DNA from 2 places in the Dactylosporangium sp. NPDC051485 genome. Region 1 is predicted to be linked to the other one. Evidence: riboswitches for the same ligand, from Rfam matches in the RefSeq annotation. Region 1 holds a riboswitch; the other holds the start of a gene.
What was found. Region 1 has a riboswitch for cobalamin ahead of AB0M46_RS38570 (VWA domain-containing protein). Riboswitches for the same ligand answer to the same signal wherever they lie in the genome.
Positions count from the first base shown of each region.

Region 2: another riboswitch for cobalamin. It lies ahead of AB0M46_RS28210 (ribonucleoside-diphosphate reductase subunit alpha); the one in region 1 lies ahead of AB0M46_RS38570 (VWA domain-containing protein).

Region 1 is NZ_JBFAZW010000094.1:13,247-20,431, reverse strand. Features, by position in the region: gene AB0M46_RS38570 (VWA domain-containing protein) at 1-1,806, opposite strand, end outside; cobalamin riboswitch at 1,882-2,010, opposite strand; gene AB0M46_RS38565 (hypothetical protein) at 2,111-2,989, shown strand; gene AB0M46_RS38560 (hypothetical protein) at 3,056-3,838, shown strand; gene AB0M46_RS38555 (hypothetical protein) at 3,889-4,266, shown strand; gene AB0M46_RS38550 (ABC transporter ATP-binding protein) at 4,309-4,983, opposite strand; gene AB0M46_RS38545 (FtsX-like permease family protein) at 4,980-6,107, opposite strand; gene AB0M46_RS38540 (helix-turn-helix domain-containing protein) at 6,198-6,800, shown strand.
Region 2 is NZ_JBFAZW010000054.1:63,306-70,490, forward strand. Features, by position in the region: gene AB0M46_RS28190 (MFS transporter) at 1-749, opposite strand, end outside; gene AB0M46_RS28195 (helix-turn-helix domain-containing protein) at 820-1,791, shown strand; gene AB0M46_RS28200 (MarR family transcriptional regulator) at 1,896-2,372, shown strand; gene AB0M46_RS28205 (ribonucleotide-diphosphate reductase subunit beta) at 2,412-3,389, opposite strand; gene AB0M46_RS28210 (ribonucleoside-diphosphate reductase subunit alpha) at 3,407-5,788, opposite strand; cobalamin riboswitch at 5,916-6,126, opposite strand; gene AB0M46_RS28215 (acyltransferase) at 6,455-7,185, shown strand, end outside.

The DNA of each region.
Region 1 (7,185 bases):
GAGGCGCAGGACGCCGACCTCGTGGCTGGCGGTGGGCTCCAGGACGAGCGCCGCGTCGTGCTGCCGGAAGCTGATCATCCCGACCTTGTCCCGCCGCTGGTACGCGTCGCGCAGCAACGACAGGATGGCGGTCTTCACCACGCTCATCCGCTGGCGGGCCGCCATGGAGCCGGACGCGTCGACGACGAACAGCACGAGGTTGGCCTCCCGGCCGACCTTGACCGCCTCGCGCACGTCCCTGGCCTCGGCCCGCCGGGCGCCGCGCAGCGCCGCCGCCCGGACCGTGTCCGGGACGTGGAGGCTGGTGAGCTTGCCGCCGAGCGGGGCGCGGCTGCGCACGACCCGCCCGTGGCGGGAGACGGCGGGCGAGCGGCGGCCGGCGTGCGCCCCGGCCTGGCGGTTGGCCCGCCCGGCGATGCTGAGGAGCTTCGGCTTGTATGGCAACCCCGCGAACGCCAGCGCGCCGGGCGCTTCGACCCGTTGCCCGCTTTCGCCATCTCCGTCCCGTGCATCCACTTCGCCCGACGAAGGGTATAAGTCGGATAAATCCGATTTGCCCTGCAAATCGGATTTATCCGGAACGTTGGCACCTGGCGGTGGGCTGGGCAAACGTGAGGAGGGGCCGGGCTGGGAGCCGTCGTCGGCGTCCGGGCCGCTCTCCGCGCCGTCGCCCGGCCCGCCGTCGCCGTCGCTCGGGCCGCCGTCGCCGTCGCCGTCGCCTGGGCCGCCGTCGCCGGGGCCGTCCGGGCCGCCGCCGTTGTCCGGGCCGGGGTCCTCGTCGGGCTCGTCCGGGTTGGCCTCTGCGTTCAGCACCTCTTCCAAACGGTCTTTGTCGGCACCCGGCGGGTCCAGCGGATCCCGGCGGCGGCGGTGCGGCAGGGCGAGCCGCGCCGCGTCGCGCACGTCGTCCTTCGTGACCACGGTCCGGCCGTGCCACGCGGCCAGGGCCACCGCGGTCCGCGCGACGACGATGTCGGCCCGGAGGCCGTCCACGCGGTACGCCAGGCAGATCCGCGCGATCCGGTCCAGCTCCCGATCGGGCAGGGACACCGCGCCGAGGCGGGCCCGGGCGACGGCGATGCGGGCGGCGAGCTCGGCGTCGGCCTCGACGTAGCGGGTAGCGAACGCGGCGGGGTCGGCCTCGTAGGCCAGGCGGCGGCGGACCACCTCGGCCCGCGGCGGCGCCTCCTGCGGGGCGGCCACCCCGACGACCAGCCCGAAGCGGTCGACCAGCTGCGGGCGGGGCTCGCCCTCCTCCGGGTTCATGGTGCCGACGAGCAGGAACCGGGCGGCGTGCTTGACCGACACGCCGTCGCGCTCCACGTGCGCGCGGCCCATGGCGGCGGCGTCGAGGAGCAGGTCGACGAGGTGATCGGGCAGCAGGTTGACCTCGTCGACGTAGAGCACGCCCCGGTGGGCGGCGGCCAGCAGGCCCGGCTCGTAGGCCTTCACCCCGTCGCCGAGCGCCCGCTGCAGGTCCAGGGTGCCCACGACCCGGTCCTCGGTGGCGCCGACCGGCAGCTCGACGAGGGCGGAGCGGCGCCGCGCGGAGCCGGCCCCCGGCAGGTGGGGGCCGTCGGGGCACTCGGCGTCGGGGGCGGCCGGGTCGCAGGCGAAGCGGCAGCCGGTGACCACCTCGACCTCGGGCAGCAGCGCGGCCAGCGCCCGCACGACGGTGGACTTGGCGGTGCCCTTCTCGCCACGCACGAGCACTCCGCCGATGGCCGGCGACACGGCGGTGAGCAGCAGCGCCAGGCGCAGGTCGGCCAGGCCGACGACGGCCGAGAACGGATACGGCGGGGTCACGGGCACACTTCCCTTCGGCGGGTCCGCGCCCGCGAGGTGGCTGGGCCGCAGGGTTGCCTGCAGCGACAGCGGCCGGAGTCTCCTGGCTCCCGGATCGCCGCCGGCCCCCGGCCTTGCGGCCGTGATCCGGCCGTGGCCCGTGCGCTGGGGGACGACTCCCCGGTCACAGTGGCGGGACCGTCCCGGAATCGCACCGGGTTCCTCCGCGTACCGCTTCCGGTCATCGTGTCCCACCGGCCCCGGTACCGTCAACGCAACGAGATGTGACCCTCACGATCCGCCCGCCGCTGCCGATGGGGAGGGCATGCGGCGCTGGCCGGACCTGGCCGCCCAGACGGTGGCCCGTCTCCTGCTCGTGGCGATCGCGCTGATCGCCGCCACTCCCCTGCGCCTGCCGCCGCTCGCCCCGGAGACCGCGGTCGCGCCGCCGGGCACCCGGGCGATGTGGCTGTGGGAGCGCGACGACCCGCGGCCGGTGGTGGACTGGGCCACGGCCAACGGGGTGCGGGCGCTGTTCGCCTACTACGACCCCCGGGCCGGCGCGGCCGACCTGGCCCGGCTGCGCGAGCTGCGGCAGTTGTGCGACGCGGCCGGGATCGCGCTCGACGCGCTCGGCGGCGAGCCGGCCTGGACCACCGAGCACCCGGCCGCGCTGGCCTGGGCCCAGGGCGCGGCGGCCACGGGCCTGTTCCACGGCCTGCACATGGACGTGGAGCCCTACCTGCTGCCGTCCTGGAAGACCGACCAGGCCGCACTGGTACCGCAGTTCCTCACGCTGCTGGACCAGGTCTCCTCGGCCACGGACCTGCCGCTGGAGCTGGACGTGCCGTTCTGGCTACCCACGGTCGCGGTGCCGGACGGCGGGGGCAACCTCGCCGACGCGGTGCTGGCCCGCACCGACGGCGTCACGGTGATGAGCTACCGCAACACCGCCACCGGGGCCAACTCCATGGTCGGGGTGGCCGACGACCTGCTGCGCCGGGCCGGGAAGGTGGCCAAGCCGGTCCGCCTGGGCGCGGAGACGCAGCCGCTGGGCGACTGCGCGTACTGCAGCTTCCACGGCTCCACCGCCACCCAGCTGCACCAGACGCTCGCGGCGGTGGACTCGGCGGCGCAGCGGTACCCGGCGTTCGCGGGCATCGCGGTGCACCAGTACGACACCTGGATAACGCTCACCGGCTGACTCAACCCGTCGCGCGGGGCGCCGATCTGCCCTGGCGACACAAGAGATCCGGGAAGGACCCCTCCGATGCGCCGTTCTGCCTCCATCGCCCTCGCCGTTGCCGCCGGCGCGGCCGCCATCGTCCCCGCCGCGGCCCCGGCCTCGGCGGCCGTGCCGGACTTCGGCCTCGTCTCACCGGTCCTGGCCTCGATGCTCCCCGGCCAGACCGGCTGGGTCAGCACCATGTGGGCGTCGATCGCCGACGTCTGCGACGTCAAGATCACCGCGAGCGCGAACGGCGTGACGGTGAAGTACCCGTCGAACACCAGTGCCTACTCGTCGCTGTCCAAGGGCGACACGCTCGCCGCGGGCCGCATGGACTACGCCGCGTTCAACCTCACCCTGCCGCAGAACACCCTGCTCGGCGTGGTGCCGCTGACGCTCAACTACTCGTACACCACCAGGAACGCCGGCGCGACGACCTGCACCGGCGTCCAGCGCTCCGGCAGCACCCCGGCCACGATCGCCACCATCTCGCTCACCGGCGACACCGTCGTGCAGAAGACCTCCGCCACCACGGTGCCGAAGGCCACGCCGGTCTGGTCGCAGCTGAACTTCCACTCGCAGGGGACGGCCACCAACGTGCAGGTCACGGTCTCCGGCGGCCCGTCCGGCCTGGTCGTGTCGTACCCGGGCGACCGCGCCTACACCTCGCTGAGCCAGGGCTCGACCCTGCCGGCCGGCGCCGACGACTACGCCGCCGTGAAGTTCGACGCGACAAACGTGCCCACCGGCGTCTACAAGCTCACCGTCAAGATCACCTACGGCGGCACCGTCGACACCAACAACCTGCTGCTCACCGTGTCGTAACGGCCGGCCCCTTCGCGGGCCGGTCCTTCCCCAGAGAGGCTGGCAACCCGATGCTCCGCTCCCGTGCCCTGCTCGCCGTCACCGCCCTGGCCCTGACGGCGAGCCTTTCCGCGTGCGGCGGCAACGCCCCGCAGGAGATCAAGGCGCCGGCCCCGACCACGACCGGCCCGCTGACCGAGGAGCGCCGCGAGACGCTCTTCCTCGACGCGACCGCCACCCACCTGTGCGGGATCCAGTCCCGCGTGTACACCGACCCGGGGGCGATGGCCTCGGCGTACGCGTCCCGGCCCATCTACGCCGACCTCACCGACGCCCAGGTCGACGCCTTCCGGCAGCGACTGATCAGCGACCCGGCCTTCGCGGCGCGGCTGACCGAGAAGATGAAGGTGGTCTGCGGTACCGCGCCATCAGCCTCTTCCGCCGGCTGATGCCGCGATATGCCGCCGTGCTGGTCAGTGTTCGCGTGGCCGTCAGGCAGCGGCCGCGGGGGCATGGTCCAGCATGTCGATGGTGGTGTCGGCCGCCTCGACGACGACCGGGTCGTGGGTGGCGACGAGGGTGACGCAGCCGTGCTCGTGCGTGGTGCGGGCGATGAGCCGGGTGAGGTCGTCGGCGCGGGTGCGGTCGACCGCGGCGGTCGGCTCGTCGACGAGGAGGAGCTCGGGCCGGGCGAGCAGGGCGCGGGCCAGGGCGACGCGTTGGCGTTCGCCGCCGGAGAGCTGGTCGGGGCGGTGGCGTAGCCGGTGGTCGAGTCCGACCTCCGCGAGCAGTTCGCGGGCCTTGGCGCGCAGGGCGCGGGGTTTGTGCCCGGCGAGGGAGGCGGCGGCGAGCAGTTGTTCCTCGGCGGTGAGGCCGGTCAGCAGGTTGCCGCTCTGGAACATGTAGCCGATGCGGGTGCGGCGGGCGTGGGCGCGCTGGCGGTCGGTAAGTGCGGCCAGGTCGGTGTCGTTGAGCAGGACCTGCCCCTGGTCCGGGCGCAGCAGGGCGCCGGCGACGGCCAGGAGGGTGGACTTGCCGGAGCCCGAGGGCCCGACGAGGGCGGTGAGGGCGCCCGGCCGGAAGGAGGCGGTCAGACCGCCGAGGGCGATGGTGCGGGACTCGCCGCGGCCGAGGGTCACGGTGATGCCGTTGAGGTGGAGGGTCATCGCGCGGCTCCCAGCATGGTCATCGGGTCGACGGTGGTGACGCGGCGCAGGGTGAATGCGGAGCCTGCGAGGCCCACCAGGACCACGGCCGCCATGGTCGTGGCGAGGGTGACGGCGGGCAGGCTGAAGGGAACCTTTTCGCCGACGAGGAGGCCGACGGCGGCGGCGAGCGCGGCTCCGGCGGCGGTGCCCACCGCGACGACCACGGCGGCCTGGGCGAGGGTGTGGCCGAGGAGGCGCCGCCGGGACGCGCCCATGGCGCGCAGCAGGGCCAGCTCCGGGGTGCGCTGCACGGTCCAGACGGCGAAGAAGGCGCCGACGACCAGCGGGGCGATGAGGAAGAGGAAGGTCTCGATGGAGTTCATGGTCAGGCGCTCTCCCGCGTAGCCGGGGGCGGCGGCGAAGGCGTCCTGGAGCGCGACGGTCGCGGTGCCGAGGCGGCGGTCGGCGTCGGCCAGTGCCTGCCCGCGCAGGTCGGCGGGGACGTCGAGGGCCATCGCGGTGTACTGGTCGGGGAGCCCGGCGGGCGGGGTGAGCGCCCCGGGGGTGGTGAAGCGGATCTGGCGCCAGGTGTCGAGGGTCATGTACGCGACCGCGACGTGCCCGTAGGAGGAGCGGCCGGTGGTGCCGGTCACCTTCAGGCGGATGCCGAGCCGGTCGATGGTCAGGGTGTCGCCGATGTGGACCCCGTCGTTCACTAGCTGACTGGACACGACGATGCCCTCGGGTGCGGCCGCGTCCAGGCGGTGCCCGTCCTCGGCGCCGGGGTCGGTGAAGGCACCGGGCTGGACGCCGAAGGCGGCGAGGTCGACCTCGACGTTGCGGTCGGTGGTACCGCGGGTGATGGCAACTCCCAGCGGCGTGGCCTGGACGCCCTTCTCGCTCGTCCAGCCGGCGACCGCACGCTGGTCGATCAGGCTCCGGGCGAACTGGTCGGAGTTGGAGCCGGCGGCGAAGGCGATGTGGGTGGCGGGCAGCCTGCGCAGGGCGGAGACGGTGTCGTTGCCGAGGCCGGTGGCGAAACCGGAGACGATACCGACGAGCGCGGCGACAAGGACGACGACGCTGCCCATCAACAGGAAGCGGCCTCTGGCCGCTTTGAGTTCCAGCAAGGCGAGGTACACGGCGCTCTCCAAGGGTAGGGACAAGGCGTCCCTAAGATATGAGATGGCGACGCGGCGTCCCTAAGCGGGGTGGGGTCCTAGACTGGCCGGGTGCCCAGGATCCAGGCCGCTTCGGTCGCCGATCACCGCGCCCAGCAGCGCGCCGCCCTGCTCGACGCGGCACACGAACTGCTCGCCGAGGGCGACGCCGCCAACGTGACGTTCGCGGCGGTCGCCCGGCGCACCGGGCTGGCCCGCAACAGCGTCTACAAGTACTTCTCCGACCGCCGCGAGCTCCTCACCGAAGTGGTACGGCAGGCCGCGCCGCGCTGGACCGAGCGCATCCACACCGCGCTCGCCGCCGCCGGCGCCGATCCCGAGAAGCGGGTCGCCGCCTACGTCACGGCGCAACTGGAAATGGTGCGCGACGGCGAGCACCGCATCGCCCGCGCCAGCGCCGACACGCAGGACACCGCTGCCCTGCGCGCAGGCGCCGACGCGGCGCACCGTGCCCTGCTCGACCCGCTCATCGACACCCTGCACGACCTCGGCGACGACACTCCGCTGCGCACCGCCCGGCTGCTGCAAGGGCTCGTGAACGCCGCGATCACGGCGCTGGAGGCAGGCGACGACTACGCCGCGGTGACCGACCGCGCGGTGCGACTGGCCGTCGCCGCCCTCGCGGGCCTCACCACCGATCCGCTACCCCGCTGAGCGCGCCCGGCCTCGAAACCGGGCCGACGGCCGCAGGGCACCCCCGCCGCGTGATTTCCGTCCATGACCTCTGCCGACGACAGCACTCCCGGTGCCAGTGATGGGCAACACCTTAACCCCTGGTTACTTCGTCCCGGGCCCTGCACTGCCGATCCATGCGGTACGCCGATGAGTGCCGGTGCGCCGCCCACAGCGTTCGGCGAATACCGCACCAGCACAACGCGCAGCACCTACCGGCTCAGACCGCCGCGGCTGATCTTGTCAGTCGGTGCGCGCTGCATAATGCCGATGAGCGTGTGCCCGGCCCATTGCCACCGACTCCGGTGCCCGTGATGCTGGACCGGCAGGCGACACTCCGATCGATCGATTGGCCGGAGCGAAAAGG
Region 2 (7,185 bases), on a different contig from region 1:
AGCGTGGCCATCAGGCCGTAGACGGTCGTGGACAGGCCGTCGTCGCGAATCGCCAGGGGCAGGCCGACCTCGGTCAGGGAGTAGACCATCACCGCGACGCCGAACAGCGGCAGCAGGACCCGCATCAGGGGGTCGCGGAAGACCACGCCGTAGCCGACGCCGGCCGCCCGGGTGGCGACGCGTGGTGCGCGGGCGGCGGGCAGGAGCAGGGCGACGACGCCGGCGTAGACCAGGCAGGTCGCGGCGTCGAGGGTGAACAGCAGCCAGTAGCCGCGCTCGGCGAGGAAGCCACCGAGCATGCCCGCGACCGCGGTGCCGATGTTCACCGCCCAGTGCACCAGGGAGAACGCGACCCGCCGCCGCTCGGCCGGGACCACGTCGGTCACCAGGGCGCTCGCGGCCGGGCCGACCATCGAGCCCGCCGTGCTGAGCAGGACGGCGGACAGCGCCAGGGTGGGGACGTTCGGCGACACGAACAGCAGGCCCTGGGCGGCGGCGGTGCCGACCAGGCCGGCCATCATCGTCGGGCGGCGGCCGAGGCGGTCGGCGAGCAGGCCGCCCAGCGCCGAGCCGACCAGGTTCCCGGCGCCGAGCGCGCCGAGCACGATCGGCACCTGGGTGGTCGGGACCCCGCGGGCGCCGAGGTAGAACACGAAGAACGGGGTGATCACGTAGCCGAGCCGGTTCACCACGGTGCCGGCGAAGACGATCCACGCCGCCCGGGGCAGCCCGGCGAAGGTCGAGAACATGATCGGCATCGTGCGGGCCGCGTTATGCTCGCACCATTGATTAAGCCAGGAACGAATCCACGGAGGGGCGATGCTGTCCGAGCTGGCCTTCTCGGCCGACGATCTCGCGCTGACCCGGTTCGCGGTCTCGCCGATGTGGGAGGTCGTCAACAGCTTCCGGCTGCTGGCCGCGGACGTCCCGCACCCGGTCCACCAGCCCTGGCTCGACCAGGTCCGGCCCCGGGCTTCGAGCATCGGGCTCGATGCGGGCTGGCTGGCCGAGCTGCTGCCGCCGGAGAGCTCCTACCTGCCCGACTTCCTCACCCCGTTCCCGGCCGAACCGGGGCCGACCCTCGCCGCGGAGCTGGCCGCCATCCGGGCCACCCCGGCCGGCCAGGTGCGCGCCGACCTCGACACCCTCGCGAGCAAGGCCACCCGGCCGCGGACCCTGTGGGCCGACCCCGAGAAGAAGCTGGCCAAGGTGACGGAGGAGATCGAGGCGTACTGGGACCTCGCCATCGCCCCCTACTGGGCCCGGATCAAGGCCCTGCTCGACGCCGACGTGTTCCACCGCGCCCGGCAGGTGGCCGAGCGCGGGGCGGCCCACCTGTTCAACGACCTGCACTCGACGGTGAGCTGGGACGACAACACCCTGCGACTGGTACGCCGCCAGTGCGCCCTGTCCCGCGAGGCGACCGGCCCCGGCCTGCTGCTGGTCCCCTCCGTCTTCGCCAAGCGCGTGCTCACGTGGTCCCGGCCGCCGTCCCCGCCGCAGCTGGCGTACCCGGCCCGGGGCACCGGCGCGCTGTGGGAGCGCCGCCCGGCCGAGCGCGCCGAGGCCATCGCGGCCGTGCTGGGCCGGTTCCGCACCCGGCTGCTGACCGAGCTCGACGCCCCCGCCTCCACCACCGAACTGGCCCGCCGCACCGGCACCTCGCCGGCCGGCGTCTCCCAGCACCTGACCGCGCTGCGCGACGCCGGCATCGTCAGCGCCCACCGGGCGGGGCGCTCGGTGCTGTACGCCCGCACCACCATCGGCGAGTCGCTGCTCACCGTGTCGTGACGGTTCGTTCCCGACCCCGCCCGTTCGGCCTGGCGAAGACCCGCTGACCGCGGGAACGATACGATACAGATCCGGGAACATATGGTTCGAGGAGTACATCGAGGATGACGGGAGAGCCCCGACGGCGCCGGCGCGCGGCCAACGACATCAAGGAGTCGCTGCGCGTGCTGAGCATCCAGTTGTCGCTGCTCAACCACCAGGTCGGCGCCCACCTCGACCTCAAGGACGTCGACTTCTACTGCCTCGACCTCGTCAACCGTCTGGGCCCGCTGAGCCCGACCGCCCTGTCCCGCCAGGCCGGCCTGCACCCGGCCACCATGACCGGCATCCTGGACCGCCTGCAGAAGGGCGGCTGGATCACCCGCGAACGCGACCCCGACGCCACCGACCGCCGGGCGGTGACCGTCCGCGCCCTGAAGGACCGCAACGCCGAGCTGTTCCAGCTGTACGCCGGCATGAACACGACCATGGACGACATCTGCGCCGGCTACACCGACGAGCAGCTCGACCTGCTGGCCGGCTTCCTGCGCAACGCGACGGAGGCCGGCCGCACGGCCACGGACGAGCTCGCCAACGGCTGACCCGCCCGCGTGCCGCCCGCGGTCCACCCGGGGAACGGGTCAGAAGTCGTCGTCGAAGGTGACCGTGCCGGTGACGCCGACCTGGTAGGCCGAGACCCGCCGTTCGAAGAAGTTCGACAGCTCCTGGACGTCCTGCAGCTCCATGAACGCGAACGGATTGCGGCTGCCGTACATCGGCGCGATGCCCAGCACGGCCAGCCGCCGGTCGGCGACGTGCTGCAGGTACTCGCGCATGTCCGTCAGCGACATGCCGGAGACGCCCTGCTCGAGCAGGTCCGCGGCGAACTGGACCTCACAGTCGACGGCCTCGGCCAGCATCTGCCTGACCTGGCGCTCCATCTCGGCGTCGAACAGGTCCGGCTCCTCGGCCCGCACGGTGTCCACGACGTCGAAGGCGAAGGCCATGTGCATCGACTCGTCGCGGAACACCCAGTTGGTGCCCGAGGCGAGGCCGTGCAGCAGGCCGCGGGAGCGCAGGTAGTACACGTAGGCGAAGGCGCCGTAGAAGAACAGGCCCTCGATGCAGGCGGCGAAGCAGATGAGGTTGAGCAGGAACGCGCGGCGCTCGTCGCGGGTCCTGAGCTCGCGCAGCTCGTGGATCGAGTTGATCCACGTGAAGCAGAACTCGGCCTTGCGGCGGATCGACGGGATGTTCTCGACCGCAGCGAACGCCTCGAACCGCTCCCGCTCGTCGGGCACGTAGGTGTCGAGGAGGTTGAGGTAGAACTGGACGTGCACCGCCTCCTCGAACAGCTGCCGCGACAGGTAGAGCCGGCCCTCCGGGGAGTTCACGTGCTGGTACAGGTTCAGCACCAGGTTGTTGGCGACGATCGTGTCGCCGGTGGCGAAGAACGCGACCAGCCGGGACACCAGGTGCCGCTCGGCCGGCGACAGCTTCGGCAGGTCGGCGAGGTCGGCGTGCAGGTCGACCTCCTCGACGGTCCAGGTGTTCTTGATGGCGTCCTTGAACCGGTCGAAGAACCGGGGGTAACGCATGGGCCGCAGGGTCAGGTCCATGCCGGGATCGAGGAGGCTCACTGGCACGCCTCGCACGACTCGGGGTTCTCCAGCGAGCAGGCGACGGCCTCGGTCGGGGCGATCAGCGAGACGGCCGGGGTGACGGACACGGTGGCCTGCTGGATCCGGGTGGCCGGGCGGGAGCGCAGGTAGTACGTGGTCTTCAGCCCGGACTTCCAGGCGTGCAGGTACATCGAGGACAGCTTGCCGATCGTCGGGGCGCTCATGAACAGGTTGAGCGACTGCGACTGGTCGATGTAGGGCGCGCGGGCGGCGGCGAGGTCGATGAGCGCCCGCTGCGGCAGCTCCCACGCCGTGCGGTACAGCTCCCGGACGTCCGCCGGCAGCTCGGCGATGCCCTGCACGGAGCCCTCGGCCCGCTTGACCTGCTCGCGGATCGCCGCGGTCCACAGCCCGCGGGCCTTGAGCTCCCGCACGAGATAGGTGTTGATCTGCAGGAACTCCCCCGACATCGTCTCGCGCTTGAACAGGTTGGACACCTGCGGCTCGATGCACTCGTAGCAACCGGCGATCGAGGCGATCGTCGCCGTCGGGGCGATCGCGACGAGCAGCGAGTTGCGCAGCCCGTGCTCGGCGACGCGGGCCCGCAGCGCCGTCCACCGCTGCGCCGCGGCCGGTTCGACGCCCCACAGGTCGGGGTGCAGCACGCCGCCGGCGGCGCGGGTCTCGGCGAACGCCGGATGCGGGCCGAACCGCTCGGCGAGCCCGGCGGAGGTCTCCAGGGCGGTGAGCAGGATCTCCTCCTGCACGCGAGTGGACAGCTCGCGCGCCCCGGCCGAGTCGAACGGCAGCCGGAGCGTGAAGAACGCGTCCTGCAGGCCCATGAGCCCGAGACCGACCGGACGCCAGCGCGGGTTCGACGCGGCCGCCTGCGCCGAGGGGTAGTAGTTGATGTCGATGACCCGGTCGAGGAAGACGACGGCGGTGCGCACCGTCTCGCGCAGCCGCTCCCAGTCGACGCCGCCGGCGGTGACGTGCGCGCCGAGGTTGATCGAGCCGAGGTTGCACACCGCGGTCTCCTCGTCGCTGTTCACCTCGAGGATCTCGGTGCACAGGTTCGACAGGTGAATGGCGTTGCCCGGCGCCCCGGTCTGGTTCGACAGCGCGTTGGACCGGTCCTTGAAGGTCATCCAGCCGTTGCCGGTCTGGGCCAGGGTGCGCATCATCTTGCCGTACAGCTCCCGGGCCTTGACGGTCCGCACGGCCCGCTTCTCCGCGGCCCGGTACGCCTCGTCGAACTCGGCGCCGAACAGGTCGGGCAGGTCCGGGGCGTCGGACGGGTCGATGAGCGACCAGTCGGCGTCGGCCTCGACGCGGCGCATGAACTCGTCCGGGATCCAGTTGGCCAGGTTGAGGTTGTGGGTGCGCCGGGAGTCCTCGCCGGTGTTGTCGCGCAGCTCCAGGAACTCCTCGATGTCCGGGTGCCACGGCTCCAGGTAGACGCAGGCCGCGCCCTTGCGCCGGCCGCCCTGGTTCACCGCGGCGACGCCGGCGTCCAGCGTCTTGAGGAAGGGCACGATGCCGTTGGATTTTCCGTTGGTACCGCGGATCAGCGCGCCCCGCCCGCGCACGCGCGTCCACGAGATGCCGATGCCGCCGGAGAACTTCGACAGCTTCGCGACCTGGTGGTAACGCTCGTAGATGGAGTCGAGCTCGTCGCGCGGGGAGTCCACGAGGAAGCAGGAGGACATCTGGGTGTGCCGGGTGCCGGAGTTGAACAGCGTCGGCGAGCTCGGCAGGTACGCCAGGCAGGACATGAGCCGGTAGAAGCCGATGGCCTCGGCCGGCGTCTGCGACAGCCCGCAGGCCACGCGCAGCAGCCAGTACTGCGGCGTCTCCACGACCAGGCGGGCTTCGGGGTGGCGCAACAGGTAACGGTCGGCGACGGTGCGCAGCCCGAAGTACTCGAACCGCAGATCCCCGTCGAGGTTCACGGCGTCGTCGAGCTTCCGCGCGTTCGCGGCGACAAAGGCGGCCGTCTCGTCGCCGATCAGCCCGAGTTGGTGGCCGTAGCGGATCGACTGGCTGAAGCTCGCGACGCCCTGCCCGCGGACCTCCTTGTCGACGTACGCCGCGAGCAGCCGCGCGGCGAGACGGGAGTACTGCGGCTCCTCACCGATCAGCTCCGCGGCGGTCTGGATGGACAGCTTGTCCAGCTCGGCGGTCGTCGCCCCGTCGTACAGCCCGCTGATCGTCTTCGTCGCCACCCGCAGCGGGTCGACCTCGTCCAGGTCGCCGACCCACCGCTCGACCGCCTTGACGATCTTGTTGACGTCGACCGGCTCCAGGTCGCCGTTGCGCTTGCGGACCCGCATCGCGTGCCGTCGCTGCTCCGGCGCCCCCTGGCCGGGCACGGCCTTGTCCTGCGTGACTGTCATGTGTCCCCCTCGTCGCCCGTCGACCAACGTTGGGCGCGCGAGCAGGGACGCCACCGGGCGACGGCAGGCGCCGTCGACTGGCGTTGGCGTCAGCCGTCCCGCGCGGCCTCCGACCACCACGGGCCCGGACGGCCCGCGGTGCGCTGGCAGGTCTTCGGACTCGCGGGCATGACCGAGGTCGCCTACCGGCCGTCGCTTCCCAGACCTGTGCGGTCCAGTGCTTCGTTGACGGCTTTCGTTCCCACTCACCGCTGCGGGGCAGTCCCGGACTTCCACCGGGTTCCCTCTTGCGACGCCCGTCCTGGCAGGACGCGCGAACCAGCTGCGGGCAACACCATATATGGGAGGAATCGAGAAAGCGAAACACCAGATGGTGTGTCGGCGTGTCGCGTACATCGCATCACCGTGCGTCGCTGTCACGCCTCACGCTGTGTCAGGTCGCGGGGCCAACCACCGCGGCCCGGCAAACCCATCAGGTCGAACGCAGGCCAAATGTCCCGTCCGCCGGGAGGTGGCACCACCCGGCGTGATCTCCCGCACCGCCCGGCGTGATCTCCCGCACCACCGGCTGCATAGCGCCGCCGGTCTGTCCGCTCGGCCGATGCCGCGGCCGCGCTTGGTTTACGAAGATCAATGCTTCAAGCCGCAGCGTCGTGAGGGGTATCCATGGGTGGCTGGCCGCAACTGCGCGAGAGCCGGACCGTCACGTCGGGCCAGGCGCCCGGCACGGTGATCCGGTGCGGCCTGCGGGACACGCTGCTGTCGAACGTCCCGGCCTCGATCGTGCTGTTCTTCGCCCGGCCGCTGCCGGCCGACGACCTGGCGAAGGGGCTGGCGCGGGCGCTGGCCGCGGTTCCCGTCTTCGGCGGGCGGATGCGCACCACCGGCGACCTGCTGGAGATCGTCTGCAGCGACGAGGGCGTACCGATGGAGTTCTACACCATCGACGACACGCTCGCCGAGGCCGTCAGCCGCGTCGCGATGCCCAACTCGGGGCTGGCCAACCACTGCGAGGCGACGAAGGCGCGCGACGGCGGGCTGCCGCTGCTGACCGTGCGGGTCACCGAGTTCTCCGACGGCGGCACCGCCGTGTGCACCTCGTTCCACCACTCGGTCGGCGACATGCAGACCTACGTGCTGCTCATGCAGGCGTGGTCGGCGGCGATCGACGGCGGGGAGATGCCGGAGGTCGTCGTCGTGGAGGACCGCGACGGGTACCTCAACGAGATCCTGCCGCCGAGCGACGGCGGGATGCCGAGCGTCCGGCTGCCGGAGCCCGCCGAGGCCGAGGCGCTGGCCGCCGAGCTGGCGGCGGCTGCCCGGGCGAACCGGACCGTGCAGATCTACTTTGGCGCGCAAGAGGTGGCCCGGATGCGCGACGAGCTCGCCGCCGAGGC